3 regions of the Kitasatospora sp. NBC_00374 genome follow, and region 1 is predicted to be linked to each of the others. Evidence: riboswitches for the same ligand, from Rfam matches in the RefSeq annotation. Region 1 holds a riboswitch; each other region holds the start of a gene.

Evidence for each region. Region 1 has a riboswitch for S-adenosylmethionine ahead of OG871_RS03325 (putative leader peptide). Riboswitches for the same ligand answer to the same signal wherever they lie in the genome.
Region 2: it holds a riboswitch for S-adenosylmethionine, as region 1 does, so the genes downstream of both, thrC (threonine synthase) here and OG871_RS03325 (putative leader peptide) in region 1, are expected to answer to the same signal.
Region 3: it holds a riboswitch for S-adenosylmethionine, as region 1 does, so the genes downstream of both, OG871_RS11735 (aminotransferase class V-fold PLP-dependent enzyme) here and OG871_RS03325 (putative leader peptide) in region 1, are expected to answer to the same signal.

Annotation. Positions count from the first base shown of each region.
Region 1 covers NZ_CP107964.1:717,698-725,270, reverse strand. Annotated here, with positions in the region: gene OG871_RS03360 (YhjD/YihY/BrkB family envelope integrity protein) at 1-766, opposite strand, end outside; gene OG871_RS03355 (hypothetical protein) at 1,117-1,380, opposite strand; gene OG871_RS03350 (SRPBCC family protein) at 1,637-2,083, shown strand; gene OG871_RS03345 (hypothetical protein) at 2,133-2,381, opposite strand; gene OG871_RS03340 (hypothetical protein) at 2,519-2,722, shown strand; gene OG871_RS03335 (HAD family acid phosphatase) at 2,966-3,604, shown strand; gene OG871_RS03330 (pyridoxal-phosphate dependent enzyme) at 3,814-5,232, shown strand; SAM riboswitch class IV at 5,345-5,456, shown strand; gene OG871_RS03325 (putative leader peptide) at 5,501-5,623, shown strand; gene OG871_RS03320 (LLM class flavin-dependent oxidoreductase) at 5,699-6,928, shown strand; gene OG871_RS03315 (NtaA/DmoA family FMN-dependent monooxygenase) at 6,949-7,573, shown strand, end outside.
Region 2 covers NZ_CP107964.1:4,768,063-4,775,635, forward strand. Annotated here, with positions in the region: gene otsB (trehalose-phosphatase) at 1-734, shown strand, start outside; gene OG871_RS21520 (trehalose-6-phosphate synthase) at 718-2,187, opposite strand; gene OG871_RS21525 (glucosyl-3-phosphoglycerate synthase) at 2,255-3,241, opposite strand; SAM riboswitch class I at 3,434-3,577, shown strand; gene thrC (threonine synthase) at 3,595-4,872, shown strand; gene OG871_RS21535 (ubiquitin-like small modifier protein 1) at 4,908-5,186, shown strand; gene OG871_RS21540 (cold-shock protein) at 5,776-5,982, shown strand; gene groL (chaperonin GroEL) at 6,290-7,573, shown strand, end outside.
Region 3 covers NZ_CP107964.1:2,621,572-2,629,144, forward strand. Annotated here, with positions in the region: gene OG871_RS11715 (NYN domain-containing protein) at 1-972, opposite strand, end outside; gene OG871_RS11720 (hypothetical protein) at 1,292-1,567, opposite strand; gene OG871_RS11725 (rhomboid family intramembrane serine protease) at 1,715-2,497, shown strand; gene OG871_RS11730 (Lrp/AsnC ligand binding domain-containing protein) at 2,541-2,819, shown strand; gene OG871_RS11735 (aminotransferase class V-fold PLP-dependent enzyme) at 2,853-4,223, opposite strand; SAM riboswitch class IV at 4,270-4,387, opposite strand; gene trpD (anthranilate phosphoribosyltransferase) at 4,496-5,572, opposite strand; gene OG871_RS11745 (hypothetical protein) at 5,715-6,140, opposite strand; gene OG871_RS11750 (heme-copper oxidase subunit III) at 6,578-7,198, shown strand; gene OG871_RS11755 (c-type cytochrome) at 7,355-7,573, shown strand, end outside.

The sequences.
Region 1 (7,573 bases):
CGAAGACCGAGAACCCCACCCCGATCAGCCAGGACTGCACCACCAGCACCGTCCCGATCGCCCCGTACGACAGCGCGCTGGAGACGATCAGCGGTGAGAACACCAGCCGCGAGAAGACCCTCAGCCCCACCAGCGCGCAGACGGTCGCCAGCGCCCCCGGGAGGAGGGAGCGCCAGGGCACCCGGCCGCCCAGCAGCAGCCACTGGATCCACCAGAAGAACACCACCCCGCCGCCCACCGTGACCGCCAGCCGCAGCGACGGCTGGGCGCCGGTGCGCTCCAGCGGCACCGCGCTCCAGGCGGCGGCCAGCAGGAAGCCGATCAGCCCTGCCAGGCCGACCGCCTGCCGCCACACCGAGTGCCAGGCCGCCGCCTCCAGCCCCCAGATCCGCTCGTATCCGGTCTGCAGACAGGACATGAAGGAGACGCCGAAGACGGCACAGGCCGCGAGGCTCAGCGCCGTGGCGGTGCCCAGCACCCGGCGCGGCGATGAGAACAGCTGTCGGACGGCCTCGGCCGAGCGCCCCGACAGGCCGAGCCCGTCGACCACCCAGTCGGCGAACCCCGTGCCGTGCACCGGAGAGGCCGCCGCCACCACGATCAGCAGCGGAACCAGCGTCACGAAGCCCAGCGCCGCGAACCCCATCGCCCGCCGCATCAGCTCGACCTCGCGCCCGCTCTGCCAGACGACCGCCAGCAGGACCCGCAGCCGCAACCGTGCCCGCGGCCGGGCGGGCGGCACCCCGGTGGGCGTGTGCGCCACCATCTGCTCACCACCTCCCGCTCGGCCGGGCCGCTCGACCGGGCCGGCCGAGCGACCGGGTGGGCCGTTCGACCGGGCGGACCCGGCTCCGAAGACGCCCTCGTGGAGCGCCTGCCCGAAGCCGGGACGTTCATGTACGTGCGCGGTCCGGCCGATCACCGAGCAGGGCGAGCCGACGCGCGCAGGTCACGCACCACCGGACGGCCGACACCCTACCCATGCCCCCCGGCCGACCGGGCCCGGCTCGCCGGGCCGGCAACGGGCTGTGACCCGGTCGGCCGGGGGTGGCTCTCCCGGGGCCTGCCCGGCCCCTCGCGGGGCTGATCCGCGAGGGGCAGGGAAGCCCCCGGCGCCTACCCTTCGGGGCCGAGTCGCTGCGCGCCCCGGGGGAGGTGCACCCCGGCGCCTTCGACGAAGCGCCCGAGCCTCGCCAGCCGGACCAGCCCGGCGGACCCCGTCCGTACCCGCCGGCGGGAGGCGCGGACCAGTGCGACCCCGCCGTGGCGCGGTGCGGTGGTGGCGGGTCGGCGGCGCACCGCGGTCGTCGGCTCTCCCGCGGGCGGCTCGGGGGAGCGGGGGGCGGGCACGAGGGCGATGGGGAGGTCACGAAGCGTCATGAGGGTCTCCGTCTGCTGGACCTGGGAGCAGCGGGCGGTGCCCCCGGGGACCAGCAAACGCGCCGCCCTCCGCGTGATCAATGCGTATCCGTCACCCATTGCCCCGCCGGAACCCTAGGTACCGGCCCTGGCGCGGCCGCCGGGCCGGCACCGAGGAGGCGAGTCTGACTGGATTCCTCGGCCCGGTCTGCGAGGATTCCCGGACACCCCGGCCCGGACGTCGAGGTCGGGGCACGCCCCGGTCGAAGGAGAGTTCATGGCGGGTCAGTTCGAGGCCACGGTCGAGGTCGGCCGGCCCATCGAGGAGGTCTTCGCGTTCCTCGCCGACGGCGAGAACGACCCGAAGTTCAGTCCGCGAGTGCTGCGGATCGAGAAGACGCCGCCCGGCCCGACGGCGGTCGGCACCGTGTTCACCAGCACGGTCAAGGACGCCGGTATGAAGACCGGCCGGCAGTTCCGGATCACCGAGCTGGTGGCGCCGACCACGGTCCGCTGGGCCGAGATCTCCAAGAACATCGTGACGGCCGGCGACGGTGGCTACGACCTGGAGGCGCTCTCGGAGAACAGCACCCGGGTGCGGATCTTCAACACCCTCGAAGGCCACGGTATCGGCAAGCTGCTGGTCGGTTTCGCGCTGAGCGCCGCGCGCAAGGACGCCGACGCCTTCGGCCTGCGCATCAAGGCAGCCGTCGAGGCGTCCTGACCCGGCCAGCACCCCGGCGAGCATCCCGGCAGGGCCGCGCGGGCGCAGGTCAGCGGCCGAAGACCTCGTCCGCGGACATCCAGCCGGTCTCGCTGCGGCCGTCAACGACCCACCGCCGGTGGGCGGCCGCGGCGAGCGCGTGCGCCCGGGCCGCACGCTCGCCCGGGCTGCCCGCGGCTGCCAGCTGATCGGCCGTCAGCACCCGGACGACGTAGTCGTCGACGCTGAGCCCCGCCTCGGCGGCGGCCGAACGGACGGCTTCCTCCAGCTGCTCCGGCAGCTCCACACGGGTGGACATGACGCTCACGATAGCCGCTGCCCCCGGCCGCGAACACCGCCTCGGGCGGGATCGGGCCGGCCGGCCGGCGGCACCCGCGAGCGGCCTCGAACCGGTGGTCGGGCGGATCGCGGGTGTTCGGGGTGCGACACTGAGACATGATCGACGATCGCACCCCCCTCGGGCTGCACTTCTCCGAACCCTCCGCCGACGCCCCCGTGGCGGCGACGGCTCCCCGGCCGCTGCCGGTCGACCGGGCCGTCTTCCAGCCGCCGGAGGAGGACGCGCCGCCGCCCGGTCCGGCTCCCCGGGTCCCGGCCGCCCGAGGCCTGACCTTCTCCGCCCCCGGCACGCAGGACTGATCCCCGCCGGTACCCGCATCCGCCCGCGCCGGCCGGTGCGGGTCCGGTCCGAGGGCACGCCGCGCCGGCGCGGCTCGCCGGAGCCGCCGCGCCGGGCCGGGAACGCCGCCCGGAGGCCGGTCTCCTGACGGCGTTTCGACGACAACGTGTCGACATCCACAAAAAATCTTGGTCCTATGGCTACCCGCGGGTAACCCTGGTGCTCCATCCTGCTCCCGACCCTCGACATGAAGGAGCACGGACATGCAGCACCTCCGCCATCGCCGCAGGACCCTCGGCGCCGCGGCCGCCGTGGGAGCGACGCTCGCGCTGACGGCCACCGCCCCGGCGGTCGCCGCGCAGCCCGCGGCGGCCCCGGCCGCCTCGGTGCAGGCGCTCGGCAAGCCCGACGTGCCGTACGCGACCTGGCTGAAGGACGTCCAGGCCGTGGCCGACCAGGCCGACGCCTACCTCAAGGTGCGGGTGCCGTCCGCCCCGGCGGGCGAGCGCCCGGCGATCGTCCTGGACATCGACAACACCTCGCTGGAGACGGACTACTCCTTCGCGCTGCCGACCCCCGCGATCCAGGCCGTCCGGGACGTGGTCAGATCCGCGAGCGCCCGCGGTGTGAAGGTCTTCTTCGTCACCGCCCGTCCGGGGTTCATCGACTGCATCACCAGGTACAACCTGACGGCCGTGGGATACCCCGTCGACGGCCTGTACGGCCGCTCCTTCGTGGACCTGTTCCAGGAGACCGGGACCTTCAAGACTGCCAAGCGCGCGGAGATCGAGAAGAGCGGCTACACGATCGTCGCGAACATCGGCAACAACACCACGGACCTGGTGGGCGGCCACGCCGAGCGGACCTTCAAGCTCCCGGACTACGGCGGTCAGCTGTCCTGACCCCGCGGCACACGGGTGCGCCGGTGGGCCGACCCCACCGGCGCACCCGTGCGTCCGGGCCGGGCGGCGGCGGGGGCAGCCACTTGCGCCGGCCGGCCGGCCTGACGGAAGCTTCACTGCGGCAGCCGCGCCCGCTCCCCGGACCGGGCCGCCGCCCTCCCGGTCAAGCGGGGCGCACCAATCTCCGACCTGCTGGGAAGGAGGCCGCGGTGGCGGTCTACGAATCGGTCGACGACGCGATCGGCGGGACGCCGCTGTTCCGGCTCACCCGGCTCGGCGAGGGTATCGCCGCCCCGATCTACGCCAAGGTGGAGTTCCTCGGCATCGGCGGCAGCGTCAAGGACCGCGCCGCGCTCTCCATGGTGCTGGCCGCCGAGCGCGACGGGCTGCTGCGGCCGGGCGGGACGATCATCGAGGCGAGCTCCGGCAACACCGGGATCGGTCTGACGATCGTCGGCCGACGCCGCGGCTACCGGGTGATCGTCGGCGTCTCCGACCGCTCCTCCCGGGAGAAGTCGGACATCCTGCGGGCCTACGGCGCCGAGGTCGTCCTCGCTCCGGCGGCCCTGCCGAAGCAGCACCCCGACCACCTGTTCAACGTCGTCCGGCGGCTCGCCGCCGAGATCCCCGGCGCCTGGCTGGCGAACCAGTACGACAACCCGGCCAACCCCGACGCGCACATCCGGACCACCGGCCCGGAGATCTGGGAGCAGACCCGCGGCCGGGTGACCCACTTCGTCGCCGGGATCGGTACCGGCGGCACCATCAGCGGCACCGGCGCCCACCTCAGGAAGGTGTCCGGCGGCCGGGTCACCGTGGTCGGCGCGGACCCAGAGGCCTCGGTCTACGCCGGGGGCGACGGCAGCCCCTACTTCGTCGAGAGCATCGGCCACTTCGTCCACCCGGAGACCACCGACGACCTGTGGCCGCAGTCGTTCCACCCCGAGGTGGTGGACCGCTTCGAGCGGATCCCCGACCGGGAGTCGCTGCTGACCGCCCGTCGGCTGGCCCGCGAGGAGGGCCTGCTGGCCGGCCCGTCCTCGGGTACGGCCGTGGCGGCCGCCCTGCGGGTGGCGCGCGAACTCGGGCCGGACGACCTGGTGGTCGTGCTGCTCCCGGACTCGGGGCGCTCCTACCTCTCGAAGGTGTTCAGCGACGACTGGATGCGGGACTGGGGCTTCCTGGAGGAGCCGCGCACACCCGAGGACACCGAACCGACCGTCCGCGCCCTGCTCGACGCACCACCGGTCCCCGGCGCGGGCCTGCCCGCGCCGACCGCGGACACCCCGCTCGGCGAGGCGCTGGCCGTCCTGCGCGGCGCGGCCTGCGCCGTGGCCCCGGTGGTCGCCGCCCGACCGGACCGCCCGCACGGGATCAGCGCCACCGAGATCGTCGGATCCGTCAGTGCCGCCGGGATCGAGGCAGCCCTCGCCGAGGGCCGGGCCCGCCCCGGGGATCCGCTCCGCGACCACCTCGCCGGACCGCTGCCGACGGTCGGCATCGGCCGGGCGGTCTCCGAGGCGTACCGGGCGCTCGGCCCGGACCACCCCGCCGTCGTGGTCCTGCTCGACGGCCGGGCCGTCGCGGTCGTCCCCCGCGAGCGGCTGCGCGCCGCCGCGGCGACCTGACCCAGCCGTGAGCATCACGCACCGGCGCCCCGCTCCGGCCTGACGACCGCTCAGCCCGGTCGTCCCCGAAGGGCATTGCGCAGGCCGGTACCCGCGGGATAGCGTCGAGGCAGGTGACGAGCGTCAGCGACAAGCCCTGGCTTGCTGACCGGCAACCCTCCCACGCGGCGGGGTGCTCCAGGTGATGACCAGGCGGAGCCGCACCGGCTCCGCAAACGCGAACCGTGACGCGGCCGAGGCCCGTCCGGGCTCCGGGGAGGTGACCGCAGTGCGTGCCGTACCCGACCGCGCCGCCACCGTCACCCTCGACCCCCGCGGGCCCCGCGTCCACCTCTACGGACGCCAGCACATCGACCTGCAGAGGGTGGCCGGCACACTCTGTCCCCGCTGACCTGACTCCCCGTCGACGCACCCGTCCCAGGGATCACTGCGTCCGTTCCCGGTCGATCAGGAAGGCAGCTCCGCCATGCCCGCAGCCGTACCCGCCCCCCTCCCGCCGCTCCACCTTGCCGTCGCGCTCGAAGGCACCGGCTGGCACCCCGCCTCCTGGCGGGAACCGGACGCCCGCCCGCGTGAACTGTTCACCGCCGGCTACTGGGCCGACGCCGTCCTGGAGGCCGAGCGCGGCCTGCTGGACTTCGTCACCTTCGAGGACTCCCTGACCCTGCAGAGCACCCGCCACGGTGAGCCGGACGGCCGCACCGACCAGGTCCGCGGGCGGCTCGACGCCGTCCTCACCGCGGCCCGGGTGGCCCCGCTGACCAGGCACATCGGGCTGGTACCGACGGTGGTCACCACCCACACCGAGCCGTTCCATATCTCCAAGGCGATCGCCACCCTCGACTACGTCAGCACCGGCCGGGCCGGCGTCCGCGTCCAGGCCTCGCTGCGCGCCGACGAGGCCGCGCACTTCGGCCGCCGCTCCTTCCCGGTGATCCGGCCCGACCAGCACCAGGACCCGCAGGTCCAGGAGTTGATCGAGGAGACCTTCGACGAGGCCGCCGACCACGTCGAGGTCGTCCGGCGGCTGTGGGACAGCTGGGAGGACGACGCCGAGATCCGGGACGCGGCCACCGGCCGCTTCGTCGACCGGGCGAAGCTGCACCACATCGACTTCGAGAGCCGGCACTTCGCCGTCCGCGGCCCGTCCGTCACGCCGCGGCCGCCGCAGGGCCAGCCGATCGTCACCGCGCTCGCCCACGCCACCGTCCCGTACCGGCTGATCGCCCGCTCCGCCGACCTCGGCTACGTCACCCCGCACGACACCGACCGGGCCGCGGCGATCGTCGCCGAGATCCGTGCCGAGCAGCGGGCGGCCGGCCGGGCCGGGGAGCCCCTGCACCTCTTCGGCGACCTGCTGGTCCTCCTCGACGACGACCCGGCCACCGCACGAGCCCGCCGGGAGCGGCTCGACGCCCGCCTCGGCGAGCCGCTCACCAGCGACGCCGAGATCTTCGCCGGCACCCCCGCCCAACTCGCCGACCTGCTCCAGGAACGCCAACGGGCCGGCCTGACCGGATTCCGGCTGCGCCCCGCGGTGACCGGCCACGACCTCAGGGCGATCACCCGCGGTCTCGTCCCGGAGCTCCAGGCCCGCGGTGCCTTCCGCCGCGCCTACGAGGCCGACACCCTGCGCGGCCTGCTGGGCCTCACCCGCCCCGCCAACCGCTACGCCGCCCGCACCGCAAGCGCCTGAGCCGGAGGGAACGCACCACCATGGCCAGGCCCCCCAAGCAGATCCACCTCGCCGCGCACTTCCCCGGCGTCAACAACACCACCGTCTGGAGCGACCCGCAGGCCGGCAGCCACATCGAGTTCAGCTCCTTCGCCCACTTCGCCCGTACCGCCGAGCGCGCCAAGTTCGACTTCCTGTTCCTCGCCGAGGGGCTGCGCCTGCGCGAACAGGGCGGCGAGATCTACGACCTGGACGTGGTCGGCCGCCCCGACACCTTCACCGTGCTGACCGCGCTGGCCGCGGTGACCGAACGGATCGGCCTGGCCGGCACCATCAACTCCACCTTCAACGAGCCCTACGAGGTCGCCCGGCAGTTCGCCAGCCTCGACCACCTCTCGGCCGGCCGCGCCGCCTGGAACGTGGTCACCTCGTGGGACGCCTTCACCGGCGAGAACTTCCGACGCGGCGGCTTCCTCGCCGAGGAGGACCGCTACGCGCGCGCCGAGCGGTTCCTGCGCACCGCCGGGGAACTGTTCGACTCCTGGTACGACGACGAGATCCTCGCCGACCAGCAGTCCGGGGTGTTCCTGCCCGACCCCGACGCGGGCCGGTTCCGCCACCACGACCAACACTTCGACATAGCCGGGCAGTTCAACGTCCCGCGCA
Region 2 (7,573 bases), 4.1 Mb from region 1:
CCGACCCCGAGCAGGCTCGGGCGCACCCCGGGGTCGTGCCCGCGCTCGCCGCGCTGGCGCCGCTGGTCGGTTCCGTGGTCGTGGTGACCGGGCGGCCCGCCGCGCTCGCGGTGGAGTACGGCGGCTTCGCCGGCGTCCCGGGCCTGGAGCACCTGACCGTGCTGGGGCACTACGGCGCCGAACGCTGGGACGCCCGCACCGGACGGATCACCGCACCCGAGCCGCCCGCGGGAGTGGTCACGGCCCGCGCGGAGCTGCCCGCCGTCCTGGCCGGGGCGGGCGCGCCCGCCGGTACCTGGACCGAGGACAAGGGCCGGGCGCTGGCCGTGCACACCCGGCGCACCGACCGGCCCCAGGAGGCGTTGGACCTGCTGCGGGGGCCGCTCGGCGAGCTCGCGGCCGCGCACGGCCTGATGGTCGAGCCGGGCCGGATGGTGCTGGAGCTGCGTCCGCCGGGGGTGGACAAGGGGGCGGCGCTGACGGCGTTCCTCACCGAGCGGGCGCTGCGGACGGTGCTGTACGCCGGCGACGACCTCGGCGACCTGCCCGCGTACGAGGTTGTGGAGCGGCGCCGGGCCGAGGGGATGGCCGGTCTGCTGGTGTGCAGCGCCCCGGACGGGAGCGAGGCCCCGGTCCGGGCCCTCGCCGACCGGGCGGACCTGGTGGTCCCCGGCCCGGCCGGCGTGGTCGAACTGCTCACCGCCCTCGCGGCCGGGCTCAGCCGAGGGCGTTGAGCTGGTCCAGGAACCACTGCTGCGGGGGCAGCGCGGTGGCCGCCGCGGCCAGCCGCTTGGTGCGGTCGGCGCGCTCGTCCCGCGGCATGGTGAGGGCCTGGTGGAGGGCCTCGGCGGTGGCGACGACGTCGTACGGGTTGACGGTGATCGCGTCCTCGGCGAGCTCGGCGAAGGCGCCGGCCTCGCGGGACAGGACCAGGGCGCAGCCGTGGTCGGAGACCACCGGGATCTCCTTGGCGACCAGGTTCATGCCGTCCCGGATCGGGTTGACCAGGGCGACGTCGGCGAGCCGGTAGGCGGCCAGCGAGCGCGGGAAGTCGTCGTTGACGTGCAGGATCAGCGGCTGCCAGGCGGGGGTGCCGAACTCGTCGTTGATCTCGTGCGCGATCCGCTGCACGGCGGCGGTGTACTCGCGGTACTCGGGCAGGTCGTGCCGGGACGGGTAGGCGAAGGCGATGTGCACCACCCGGCCCTGCCAGTCGGGCCTGGTCCGCAGCAGGTGCCGGTAGGCGAGCAGGCCGCGGACGATGTTCTTGCTGAGCTCGGTGCGGTCGACCCGGACGATGGTCCGGCGGTCGCCGACGGCCTCCTTGAGCGAGGCCAGCCGGGCGTCGACGTCGGGCCGGTGGGCCCGCTCGCGCAGGAAGTCGGCGTCGGCGCCCAGGCCGTGCACGCCGAGCCGGGTGGTGCGCCCTGCGTGCGTCACGGTGAGGGCGTCCCGGTCGATCTCCGCGCCGAGCAGGTCGGCGCAGCAGTCGGCGAAGGCCAGTGCCCAGCGCCGGGTGAGGAAGCCGGCCCGGTCGGCGCCCAGGATGCCGGTGAGGACGGCGGCGCCGACGTCGTCGGGCAGCATCCGGTAGTACTCGGGCGGGGCCCACGGGGTGTGCGAGAAGTGTCCGATCCGCAGGTCCGGGCGCAGGGCCCGGAGCAGGTCGGGGGCGAGCGACAGGTGGTAGTCCTGGATCAGGACGGCGGCGCCCGGGGCGGCCTCGGCGGCCAGTGCCTGCGCGAAGGCGGCGTTGTAGGCGGTGTAGGACTCCCACTCGCGGCGGAAGCGGTCGTCGAAGGTGGGCGAGACCGGGGTGTCGTAGAGCAGGTGGTGGACGAACCAGAGGGTCGAGTTGGCCACACCGTTGTAGGCGCGGGCGAAGGTGCCGGGATCGATGTCCAGCATGCGGACGGCCTGGCCGCCGACGTCGAAGCCGCCGAGGTCGAGGCGGCCGTCGGGGGACTGCCGGGCGGCCGTCCGGTCGGCCTCGCCGAGGGCGGCGCAGACCCAGACGGCACTCGGGTCGTCGATCGCGGAGAGGCCGGAGACCAGGCCGCCACCCCCTCTGCGCAGGGTCAGCGAACCGTCGTCCTCGCTGGTGAAGGACACCGGGCCGCGGTTGGAGGCCACCAGGATCGGGGCGGCGCCGGGCTGATTCGAACGTGCGGACGCGTGATCGGCCATACTGCCAAGCTTGCCGCGACACCCGGTGTGCAAACCACTCAGCACGGCGCCGGGGCGCGCCGCTCGGTCACGGGAACAGCCGCCGGTACTCGGGGACGGTCCGCATCGGGGGGCGCTCGACGGCGCCGACGGGATGGGTGTGGGCGGTGAAGTCCCGGGTGACCGGGTCCCGGGAGAACTGGGTGAGCAGCGGGTGCACCAGGCCGTCCCCGGCCTTCAGCCGGTGGGTGCGGTCCAGCCGCTCCAGGGCGGTGCGGTAGATGGTGGCGGCCATCCGGCCGAGCGCCTGGCCGTCCTGGTGGCGGTGGTGCCGGACGCCGACGTCGACCTGGGCCAGCGCGTCCAGGCCGACGGTGTCCAGGGCGTCCACCAGCAGGCCGAGCTCGACGCCGTAGCCGGTCGGGAACGGCAGCCGCTCCAGCAGGGAGCGGCGGGCCGCGTACTCGCCGCCGAGCGGCTGGACGAAGCCGGCCAGCTGCGGCCAGTGCAGGTTGAGCAGCGGGCGGGCGACGAGCTCGGTGACCCGGCCGCCGCCGGCCGGGACCACCGCGCCCTCGGTCTCCAGCGGCCGGTCGTACATGGCCTTGACCAGCTGGATTGCCGGATCGGTGAGCAGCGGACCGATGATCCCGGTGACGAAGGCGGGGTCGAACTCGCGCAGGTCGGCGTCGATGAAGCAGACGATCGCGCCGCGGGTGGCGAGCAGGGAGCGCCAGAGCACCTCGCCCTTGCCGGGCTCGGCGGGCAGCCGCGGCAGTATCTCGTCCCGGTGCACCACCCGCGCCCCGGCGGCCGCGGCCCGTTCGGCGGTGCGGTCCACCGAGCCGGAGTCGACCACCACCAGCTCGTCCACCAGCGGCAGCCGCTCCATCAGCTCCTCGCGGATCGCCGAGACGATCTCGCCCACGGTCGGCTCCTCGTCCAGCGCGGGCAGCACCACGCTGACCGAGCCCGCCGCCCCCGCCGCGCGCTTCGCGGCGAGCAGCGAGGCGACCGGCCGGTCGCCCGCCGTCCAGGAGCGGCGGCGCAGCCAGGACGCCACCTCGGGCAGCACGTCGGGCCTGGGCTGGTCGGGCAAGGTCTCGCTCCTCGGAATGGGCGACGCCGTCTCGGGTGTCGGACGCCATGGGGTGGTACCGGGGCCTTCGGATACAGTCTTGGTAATGCGATCCGACCCTCGCACGTCGGGGTGGGTCGCCGCGCACGACCACAAACGCGCTGTCGGCTCCAACGCCGCGCGCCACATTGCTCATCCAGAGGGACTGAGGGAACGGCCCGTCGACGTCCCGGCAACCTTCTCGTCCGGCTAACTGACCGTCAGGTCGAGGCCCCGGCGGGACAGGTGCCAATTCCGTCCTGTGGCGCGCCCGCGTCACGGGGAAGATGAGGAGAGAGGCCTCCGCCATCATGGCTACCGCTACCCCTGTCGCCGTCGTCGACCTCGGCCCCGCCGCCGCGCTGTCCTGTCGCGAGTGCGGCGCCCGCACCCCGCTCGGCCCGAGCTTCGCCTGTGTGGAGTGCTTCGGTCCGCTGGAGATCGCCTACGACTTCGGCTCCTACGAGGCCGAGGAGCTGCGCAAGCGGATCGAGTCCGGCCCGGCCTCCATCTGGCGCTACGCCCCGCTGCTGCCCGTCCCGGCCGACGTCGCGTCCAAGCCGAACCTGAACCCCGGCTGGACCCCGCTGGTGAAGGCCGACAACCTCGGCCGCGAGCTCGGCTTCACCGCCCAGCTGCACGTCAAGGACGACTCCGGCAACCCGACCCACTCCTTCAAGGACCGGGTGGTCGCCTGCGCCATCGAGGCGGCGCGCGCCTTCGACTTCACCACCCTGTCCTGCTCGTCGACCGGCAACCTGGCGGGCGCGGTGGGCGCGGCGGCGGCCCGGGCCGGCTTCAAGTCCTGCGTTTTCATCCCGCACGACCTGGAGCAGGGCAAGGTCGTGATGGCCGGTGTCTACGGCGGCGAGCTGGTCGGCATCCAGGGCAACTACGACGACGTGAACCGCTTCTGCTCCGAGCTGATCGGCGACCCGGCCGGCGAGGGCTGGGGCTTCGTCAACGTCAACCTCCGCCCGTACTACGGCGAGGGCTCCAAGACCCTGGCGTACGAGATCTGCGAGCAGCTCGGCTGGCGGCTGCCGGAGCAGATCGTCATCCCGATCGCCTCGGGCTCCCAGCTCACGAAGATCGACAAGGGACTGCAGGAGCTGATCAAGCTCGGCCTGGTCGAGGACCGCCCGTACCGGATCTTCGGCGCCCAGGCCGAGGGCTGCTCCCCGGTCTCCGCCGCCTTCAAGGCCGGCCACGACGTGATCCGCCCGGTCAAGCCGGACACCATCGCCAAGTCGCTGGCGATCGGCAACCCGGCCGACGGCCCGTACGTGCTGGACATCGCCCGCCGTACCGGCGGCGCCGTCGAGGACGTCACCGACGCCGAGGTGGTCGAGGCGATCAGGCTGCTGGCCCGCACCGAGGGCATCTTCGCCGAGACCGCGGGCGGCGTCACCGTCGGCGTGCTCAAGAAGCTGGTCGAGACCGGACAGCTGGACCCGTCCAAGGAGACCGTCGCGATCAACACCGGCGACGGCCTGAAGACCCTGGACGCGGTCTCCGACGCCGGTCTGACCGCCACCATCCGGCCGACCCTGGAGTCCTTCCGCGCCGCCGGCCTCGCCTCCGTCTGAGCCCCCCACCACCCCGCAGCAAGGAGTAGACGCCCATGAGCGCCACCGTCCGCATCCCCACCATTCTGCGCACCTACACCGGCGGCTCGGCCGAGGTGGCCGCCGAGGGCGCCACCCTGGCCGAGGTGATCGGCGACCTGGAGCAGAACCACCCGGGCATCTCGGCCCGGATCCTGGACGACGCCGGCCAGCTGCGCCGATTCGTCAACGTGTACGTCAATGACGACGACGTGCGATTCGACGGCGGCCTGCAGACCGAGATCAAGGACGGCGCCGCCGTCTCCATCATCCCGGCGGTGGCCGGCGGCTGCTGACCTCGGCGGACGCCCCTCTTCCCGGGTGCGCTTAGCACCCCTGAGCCGTCGTCAGGACCGGAATGCGGAAATTCCGGGCCCGGCGACGGCTCTCGGCGTTGCCGGCGGACATTTGCCCACGTGGCTGGGTATAGAGTGCGTGACACCGGGGTATTCGAGGCCGATTCGAGTCGGCCCGCCCCCGCCCTCCGGTCGGGTACGCAGCGGCTGTCCGCTCGCTGAGACCGGTGCGACGAAGCGCAGCGCCGAACTGTCAGGCCGCCGTCAGAATTATTCCGGCGATTTGTGGCATTGGTCCGCGATGTCCGGCGTCAATTGCACACTAGTGCCGCTTTCATCCCGTCATATCCCCTGCGGCCCGTAGCATTTGCCCAAAAGTAGGGCCTGTTGCAGAGGGCGCATGTCCGGATACATTCAGCCGCGGTCGACGCATTCACCCGCGTTCCGGTTCCCCTTTCGGGCCTCGGTGCGGTGGTCTGCGGCGTGCACGGCTGCGCCCAGGGGGGGTTCCCCGGGCCGGCCTTCCAGACCTCTGGACCCGCACCCTGCGGGTCCGTGAAGGGCCAGCACAGCACAAGGGGAGTTCGGAATGGCTCAGGGCACCGTCAAGTGGTTCAACGCCGAGAAGGGCTACGGCTTCATCGCGGTCGACGGTGGTGCGGACGTGTTCGTCCACTACAGCGCGATCCAGATGGACGGCTACCGCACCCTCGAGGAGGGCCAGCGGGTCGAGTTCGAGATCTCCCAGGGGCAGAAGGGTCCGCAGGCGGACATGGTCCGCGCGCTGGTTGCGTGACCTCTTCGACCTGTGGAGCCTCGGTTCGGTCAACGAGCTGGCGGCCACAGATCATCGGCAGCAGGCCCGTACGGCATCCCCGTGCGGGCCTGCCGCCATGTTCGGGACACCCCGCGATCGGGCTTGCACTCGCCACCCGAGAGTGCTAATCATTGGCGTTAGCACTCTCGGTACGAGAGTGACAAACGGATCGGGTCGGTGAGGCCTCCCGGGAGCGGTAGGGGACAGGACCCCCGCTCGCAGGGCCGTCCGTCGCGGGCACCCTTCGGTCCGATGCAGTCGATCGCGTCCCGGAGGACCACTTCACATGGCAAAGATCATCGCGTTTGACGAGGAAGCTCGCCGCGGCCTTGAGCGCGGGATGAACCAGCTTGCCGACGCCGTCAAGGTGACGCTTGGCCCCAAGGGCCGCAACGTCGTCCTTGAGAAGAAGTGGGGCGCCCCCACGATCACCAACGACGGTGTCTCCATCGCCAAGGAGATCGAGCTCGAGGACCCCTACGAGAAGATCGGCGCGGAGCTCGTCAAGGAGGTCGCGAAGAAGACCGACGACGTCGCGGGTGACGGCACCACCACCGCCACCGTGCTCGCCCAGGCCCTGGTCAAGGAAGGCCTGCGCAACGTCGCGGCCGGCGCCAACCCGATGGCCCTGAAGCGCGGCATCGAGAAGGCCGTCGCGGCCGTCTCCGACCAGCTGCTCGCCCAGGCCAAGGACGTGGAGACCAAGGAGCAGATCGCCTCCACCGCCTCCATCTCCGCCGCCGACACCCAGATCGGCGAGCTCATCGCCGAGGCGATGGACAAGGTCGGCAAGGAAGGCGTCATCACCGTCGAGGAGAGCAACACCTTCGGTCTGGAGCTCGAGCTCACCGAGGGCATGCGCTTCGACAAGGGCTACATCTCGGCCTACTTCGCCACCGACCTGGAGCGGATGGAGGCGTCCTTCGAGGACCCGTACATCCTGATCGCCAACTCCAAGATCAGCTCGGTCAAGGACCTGCTCCCGCTGCTGGAGAAGGTCATGCAGAGCGGCAAGCCGCTCGTCATCATCGCCGAGGACGTCGAGGGCGAGGCCCTGTCGACCCTGGTCGTGAACAAGATCCGTGGCACCTTCAAGTCCGTCGCCGTCAAGGCCCCGGGCTTCGGTGACCGCCGCAAGGCCATGCTCGGCGACATCGCCATCCTCACCGGTGGCACCGTCATCTCCGAGGAGGTCGGCCTCAAGCTGGAGAACGCCGGCGTCGACCTGCTGGGCTCCGCCCGCAAGGTGGTCATCACCAAGGACGAGACCACCATCGTCGACGGTGGCGGCGACAGCGACCAGGTCGCCGGCCGCGTGAACCAGATCCGTGCCGAGATCGAGAACAGCGACTCGGACTACGACCGCGAGAAGCTCCAGGAGCGCCTCGCCAAGCTGGCCGGCGGCGTCGCCGTCATCAAGGCCGGCGCGGCCACCGAGGTGGAGCTCAAGGAGCGCAAGCACCGCATCGAGGACGCCGTCCGCAACGCGAAGGCCGCCGTCGAGGAGGGCATCGTCGCCGGTGGTGGCGTCGCGCTGCTGCAGGCCAGTGTCGCGTTCGACAAGCTGGAG
Region 3 (7,573 bases), 1.9 Mb from region 1:
CGCCAGCAGCTGGTCCAGCAGCGCCGGGTCGTCCTCCGCCAGGCCGCGCCTGGCCACGTCGTTCGGCGAGGCCGACACCGGGGCCACCGCGTCCACCAGGTCCGCCGGACGCAGCTGGGCGACCGGCAGCGCCAGCTCCCGCTGCAGCCCCTGCGCCGAGTGCAGCACGGTGTCCAGCAGCAGCCGCAGCCGCATGTCCTCCACGGTGCGGCCCTCGCGCGCCGAACGGCGGCCGGCCTCGACCGCCGTCTCCAGCTCGGTGATCCGGTGCTTCAACCGCCGGGCCTCGCTCTCCGCGGCGCTGCGCTCGGTCGCACCCGCCGTCCGCAGCGCCTCCAGCTCGCCCTGCAGCTTGCGGCTCTCGGCCTGGGCCCGCCGGGTGTCGCTCTCCAGGCTGCGGACCCGCTTGCGCAGCGACTCGGCCTCCTTGCGGACGCCCTCCGCCTCGGCCCGCTGCCGGTCCAGGTCGGCCCGCGCGGTGGCCCGCACCTCGGCCAGCTCCTCCTGGAGCTTCTCCACCAGCCGGGCCGCCTCGGCGGCGGCGCCCTCGGCGCCGGCCCGCTCGACCTCCTCGCCGGCCTCGACGACCACGCGCGTCCAGCCAACCGTGCGCAGCAGGTAGGCGCCGGCGGCGACGTCCATCGGGTCGGCAGCGCCGGGGACGGTGCCCGACTCCAGGGCGGTCACCAGGTCCGGCTGGCCGAGCCGCAGGCGGTCGGCTATCCGCAGCCGGAAGACCGGGTCGGCCTCCAGCGCGGCGGCCAGCGCCGTACCCGCGTACTTCGCCCGCCGGGCGGGGGTGAACTTGGCGTACTGGCGCAGCGAGGCGGGCAGGTCGGCGGACGGGATGCCGCCCAGCGCGTCGGCCGCCAGTCCGACCACCCGGCGGCGGACGCCCTCGGGCAGCGGACGGTCCAGGTGCTCGGGCGCGGCCTTGGGGCCGTCGTCGGCCACCGCCTCGCCGCCGGGCACCGCCTCGCCCTCGGGCGCCGCCTCGTCGGCCTCGGTCGCGGGGACGGTCTCGTCCGTGCCGGGGAGCACCGGCTCCGCAGCGGGCTGCTGCCCCTGCGGCTCGGCGGGCCCCCTCGCTGCGTCCACCACGTCCTCGGCTCCGATCCTGGTCCGGCGGGGTCCGTACGGCCGTCTGCCGCCGCCCCGGAACTCACCGCTCTCTGCAATTGTCCCGTCTACCGTGCCCCACCGACAGCACGCCACACATCGGTGCCGGGCGGGCCGGGCCGGGACCCCGCGGGGATCCGGCCCGGCGGTCGGCTGCCGGGGCCCGGCCGGGTCAGGCCCCGGGCTCTTCCCCGGCGCTCTCCGGGGTGCTCTCCTCGGCGCCCGGACGGGCCACCAGCTCGACCTGGTCGACGGCGTTGCACCAGCGGCAGCGCACCGACTCCAGGGTCTCGCTGAGCACCTCGGTCTCCTCCACCTTTGACTCGCCGGCCAGGTCGAAGTGCAGGTACTCGACCACACGGGCCGACCGGGTCACGTCGAAGCGGGTGAGGTTGCCGCACAGCGTGCAGCGCCAGCGGGTCTCGGCGGTGGGGGCGGCGATGGTCATCGAGGTCCTCTCGGATGGTCCCTGTTCCGGGCCCTCAAGCCTATTGCCTGCGCCTCGGCGCGCGATCACCGGCCACCCGCGAACATCCGTTCACCCGTACGCGGTAACCACGGTGTCGCCCGCCCGGCCCGGAGGAATGCTCCGGGAATGGCGCTCCCCGTTCTCGCCCGGGTCGGCCGTCCGCGCGCCGCCCTGCCCGGGCGGCCGCCGGTGGTCACCTTCACCCTGATCGCGCTGAGCGCCCTGGTCCTGCTGTGCGGCCCCAGCTTCGGCCTGAACCCGGTCTACGGCACCGGCGACGCCCGGGTCTGCGCCGAGCAGCGGTACGAGCAGCGCTGGGGCGCGGTGCCGGTCGAGCTGCTGGAGCGGCACCCGCTGACCGCCGGTCAGCTGCGCGCGCTGTCCCCCGCGACGGACGGCTGCGAGCTGCTGCCGACCCCCGGCAAGAGCCCTGTCCTGTCGGTGCTGACCTCGCTGTTCGTCCACGCGGGCTGGCTGCACCTGCTCGGCAACATGCTGTTCCTGTTCGTCTTCGGCCCCGGGGTGGAGGAGCGTCTGGGACGGGTCAGGTTCCTGCTCTGCTACCTGGCGATCGGTTACCTGGCCACCTACGGCTACGCGCTGGCGGAGGCGCACTCGGACGAGGCGGTCCGGGCCCTGGTGGGCGCCTCGGGGGCGATCGCCGGGGTGCTCGGTGCGTATCTGCGGCTCTTCCCGAGGGCCCGGGTCACCACCCTGGTGCCGGTGCTCCTCTTCCTCCCGCTGCGCTTCCCGGCCTGGCTGGTGCTGGGCCTGTGGTTCGCCCTGCAGTGGTGGTCGGTCCGGGCCGGCGGCTCCGGGGTGGCGTACCTGGTGCACGTGATCGGCTTCGCGACCGGTTGGCTGATCGCCTGGGCCGGGAGTGCGCGAGGCAGCAGACGGCCCACCTGACGGCGGATACGCTGGGCCCGTCCCCTCACACAGGAGCCCAGCCGTGATCACCGCGATCGTCCTCATCAAGACCAGCGTCGACCGGATCCCCGAGATCGCCGAGGCGATCGCCGCGATCGAGGGCGTCAGCGAGGTCTACTCGGTCACCGGAAGCTACGACCTGGTGGCGATGGTCCGTGTGCGGCAGCACGAGGACCTGGCCGAGGTGATCCCCGGCCAGGTCAACAAGGTGCCCGGGGTCGAGCACACCGAGACCCAGATCGCGTTCCGCACCTACTCCCAGCACGACCTCGAGGCCGCCTTCGCCCTCGGCCTGGAGTAGCCAGGGGCGGAGCGTCCGCGGGCCGGCGGGCGGCTAGCCGCGCGCCGGCGACAGCACGTCCGCCACGCAGCGGCCGCCCTCGTTGCGGTAGCTCCAGCGGGCCCCGTCGGTGACCAGCTCGCGGACGGCGCCCAGGAAGCGGTCCAGGTGCTCGTCGGGGGTGCCGGCGCCGAAGCTGACCCGGATCGCGTTCAGGCTGCGCTCGCCGGGCAGCGAGGCCTCCGGCGCACCGCACTCGGACGGCGCCGCCTCCTCCCCGCCGAGCAGGGTCCGCACCAGCGGGTGGGCGCAGAACAGGCCGTCGCGCACGCCGATGCCGTACTCGGCGGAGAGCGCGGCCGAGAAGTGCGAGCTGTTCCAGCCCCGCACCACGAACGAGAGCACGCCGACCCGGGCCGCGTCGGTGCCGAACAGGCTGAGCACCCTGACCTCGGGGATCTCGGCCAGTCCGGCCTTCAGCCGCTCGATCAGCTCCTGCTCGCGGGCCTGGAGCGCGTCGAAGCCGGCCTCGGTGAGCGCCCGGCAGGCGGAGGCGATGGCGTAGGCGCCGATCACGTTCGGCGAGCCGGCCTCGTGCCGGGACGGCCCGCGGTGCCACTCGACGGCCACCGAGCCGTCCGCCTCGCGGGCCACGGTACGGCTGGCGCCGCCGCCGGCCAGGTACGGCTCGGCCGCGTCCAGCCAGTCGCTGCGGCCGGCCAGCACGCCGGCGCCGAACGGGGCGTAGAGCTTGTGGCCGGAGAAGGCGATCCAGTCGACGTCCAGCTCGCGGACCGACACCCGGTGGTGCGGGGCCAGCTGCGCGGCGTCCAGGACGATCCGGGCACCGTGCCGGTGGGCGGTCTCGGTGAGCTCGGCGACCGGCCACAGCTCGCCGGTGACGTTGGAGGCACCGGTGACGCACAGCAGCCGCGGCCCGTCGGGGTGCTCGGTCAGTGCGGCGTCCAGCGCGGCGACCGCCTCGGCGTGCGAGCGGGGTGCGCGCAGGTAGTGGACGGTGACGCCCTCGCGGCGCCAGGGCAGCAGCGAGGCGTGGTGCTCGGTCTCGAAGGCGAACACCCGGGTGCCGGCGGGCACGGCGGCGGCCAGCAGGTTGAGCGAGTCGGTGGTGGCCCGGGTGAAGACCACCTGGTCGTCCTCGCGCAGGTCGAGGAAGTCGGCGACGGTACGGCGGCTCTGCTCGAACAGGTCGGTGGAGAGCTGGGAGAGGTAGCCGGCCCCGCGGTGCACGCTGCCGTAGTAGGGGGCGTAGGCGGCGACGTCGTCCCAGACCCGCTGCAGGGCGGGGGCGCTGGCGGCGTAGTCGAGCGCGGCGTAGGTGACCTTCTCGCCGCCGACCAGCGGGACCTGGACGTCGTGGCCGAGGACGGCGAGCGGGGCGCGGAGACCGGTGGAAACAGTCACGGGGTGCACTCCTCCTGGGAAAGGACCCCGGGAGTGCGATGCCGGAAGTCCGCGCTTGCCACGCGGACGGATCGCCGAGTGGCCCGGTCCTCACCCAGGGCACCCCGCCACGGACGGAGGGTTGCCGGACAGCAAGCTGGGGCTTGTCGCTGTCACTCATGACCTGGCACGGACTCTAGGCCAGCATCCGGAGAGTGGTCAAACACCGTTCCGGCATTCGGACGCGGCGGGGCCCGCCGAGCAGGCTGCCCGGCGGGCCCCGTCGGATCCGGTCAGTCGCGGGCCGTGGCCTCGACCCAGTGCTTGAGGGTCGCCGCGGCCGCGCCGGAGTCGATCGCCGCGGCGGTCCGCTCGATGCCGGCCGCGAGCTGCTCGGCGAGCGGGGCGTCGGTGAGGTCGAGGGCGACCAGCGCGGCGGCGCTGTTGAGCAGGACGGCGTCCCGGACCGGGCCGCGCTCCCCGGCCAGCAGCCGGCGCACCACGCCCGCGTTGTACTCGGGATCGGCGCCGCGCAGCGCCTCCAGGCCGACCAGGTCGATGCCGACCTCCCTCGGGTCGAAGGAGCTCTCGGTGACGCGGCCCCCGTCGACCAGCCAGATCCGCGAGGTGGTCGAGATGGTCAGCTCGTCCAGGCCGTCGTCACCGCGGAAGACCAGGGCGGTGGAGCCCCGCCGGGCGAGCACGCCGGCGATCAGGCCGGCCAGCCGGGTGTCGAAGCAGCCGATGGCGTGCGCGGTGACCTTGGCCGGGTTGGTCAGCGGGCCGAGGATGTTGAACGCGGTCGGCACCCCGAGGTCGCGGCGGGCCTGCGCGGCGTGCCGCATGGCGGGGTGGAACTTGGCGGCGAAGCAGAACGTCAGCCCGGTCTCCTCGGCCACCTCGGCGACCCGGCGCGCGCTCAGGTCGAGCCGGATGCCGAGCCGCTCCAGCACGTCGGAGGAGCCGCTGGCCGAGGAGGCGGCCCGGTTGCCGTGCTTGACCACCTTGGCGCCGGCGGCCGCCGCGACGATCGCCGACATGGTGGAGATGTTGACCGTCTTGGCCCGGTCGCCGCCGGTGCCGACGATGTCCACCGCCGGGCCGGGGATGTGCAATGGCTCGGCGTGCGCGTACATCGCGTCGACCAGGCCGGAGACCTCCGCCACCGTCTCGCCCTTGGCCCGCAGCGCGACCATGAAGCCGGCCACCTGCACCGGGGTGGCCTCGCCGGTCATGATCCGGTCCATCGCCCAGGCGGTGTCGGCCTGGGCGAGGTCCTCCCCCTTCAGCAGTGCAGTCAGGACGTCCGGCCAGGTGCGGACCACCTGCGCGGGGTCGTCGCCGCCGTTCGCAGGGTGCACGTTCACCATGGCTGACTCCAGCTCTCATCGGTACATCACCATCAGGTCGGAGTCAGCCTAGCGAGCGGCGCGGGGCGCGCGCCGGAATCTCGGGACGGCTTCTCTCCTGCTGAGACGACCGGTCGAACCGGGGCCGTGGGGATCGGCGCGCCTACCGGTGCGCCGGGGTCCGCCGGGCGATCCGGGCCCGCAGCAGCGTCGCGGCGGACTCGGCCAGCGCGACCGGGTCGACCGGGTGGGACACGGCGGCGTCGGCCCGGCTCCAGGCGGCCAGCCAGGAGTCCTGCGGGCGCCCGATCAGCACCAGCACGGGCGGGCAGCCGTAGATCTCGTCCTTGAGCTGCCGGCCGAGGCCGAGCCCGCCGGCCGGTGCGGCCTCGCCGTCCAGCACGCAGAGGTCGACACCGCCCTTCTCCAGCGCCCGCAGGACGGCGGGGGTGGTCGCGCACTCCAGGTACTCGATCTCCGGGAGGTCGGCGGCGGGCCGGCGGCCCAGCGCCAGGGTGACCTGCTCGCGGGTGTTGCGGTCGTCGCTGTAGACGAGAACGGTGAGCGTCTCGTCGGTCGTGTGCGCCATGGGCCCTGCTCCCGGGTGCTCGTCCCCATTAATAGGTGTCGTGCGTGTCGGCTCCGCGCGACCCGGTGTGACCCGGACCACGTTCACCTCGGATGCTACTCCCGCCCACCCCTCGTGGTGAGCCCCTGACGCGATCTCGCTCAAGCCGCCGCGCCCGTCACTCACCCTCCCGGGCGTAACGGCGTCACCCTCTCCGCCGCGGACCACCCGGACGGCTCTGCCGGTACACCTCCAACGAACGCCGGGCACCGGGGGACACGCCGGGCAGACGAGTGGTGGACCCCGGTTCGGGGCCGTCGAACAACCGTCAGAAATCGGACAACGCCCAGCGAGCGGCACCCGGGGGCCGCCGGGCCGAGTCCATCGGGGCATACCGCACGCACCGGACACTCCGAGGGAGACCCCCCGACGTGAAGACGGAATAAGGGACCGACATAATGTCCGTCGTGGCGACAGCAACAGCAACAGAAACCGGACACGCGCACGGAGCGGTCAACAGGCCGAACCTGGTCAGCGTCGGAACCATTGTCTGGCTGAGCTCGGAGCTGATGTTCTTCGCGGCCCTGTTCGCGATGTACTTCACGCTCCGCTCGGTCAAGGGCCCAGAGTTCTGGACCGAGAAGGCGAGCGCGCTCAACGTGCCGTTCTCCTCGGTGAACACCACGATCCTGGTGCTCTCTTCCCTCACCTGCCAGCTCGGCGTCTTCGCCGCCGAGCGCGGTGATGTGAAGAAGCTCCGGTCGTGGTTCGTCATCACCTTCGTGATGGGCGCGATCTTCATCGGTGGTCAGATCTTCGAGTACACCGAGCTGGTGAAGAAGGACGGCCTCTCGCTGTCCTCCGACGCGTACGGCACGGTGTTCTACCTGACCACCGGCTTCCACGGTCTGCACGTGACGGGTGGTCTGATCGCCTTCCTGCTGGTCCTGGGACGGACGTACGCAGCCAAGCGGTTCACGCACGAGCAGGCCACCGCCGCGATCGTGGTGTCGTACTACTGGCACTTCGTCGACGTCGTGTGGATCGGCCTGTTCGCGACCATCTACCTGATCAAGTAACCAGCTGATCAGGTCGCTGGCCGCCGGCCGGAGACTGCGCCTGCCCTTCGGCTCGCGCCGCACCGACCCGACCGCGCGTCCCCGTGCCCGGCCTGAGCAGCCGAGGCACCCGGACGCAGCCACCAGCCGACCAGATCCTGACACCGGGGTTATTCCGTGAAAAAGCTCTCCGCACGACGGCGCCACCCACTGGCGGCGCTGGTCGTCCTACTTCTCGCCCTGGCGACCACCGGGGGGCTGTACGCCGCTTTCGCGCCGGCCGAGAAGGCCCAGGCCGACACCTCCGCGCAGTCCCTGGCCATCGACGAGGGCAAGAAGCTCTTCGCCCTGGGCTGCTCCTCCTGCCACGGCCTCAACGGCGAGGGCGGCTCCGAC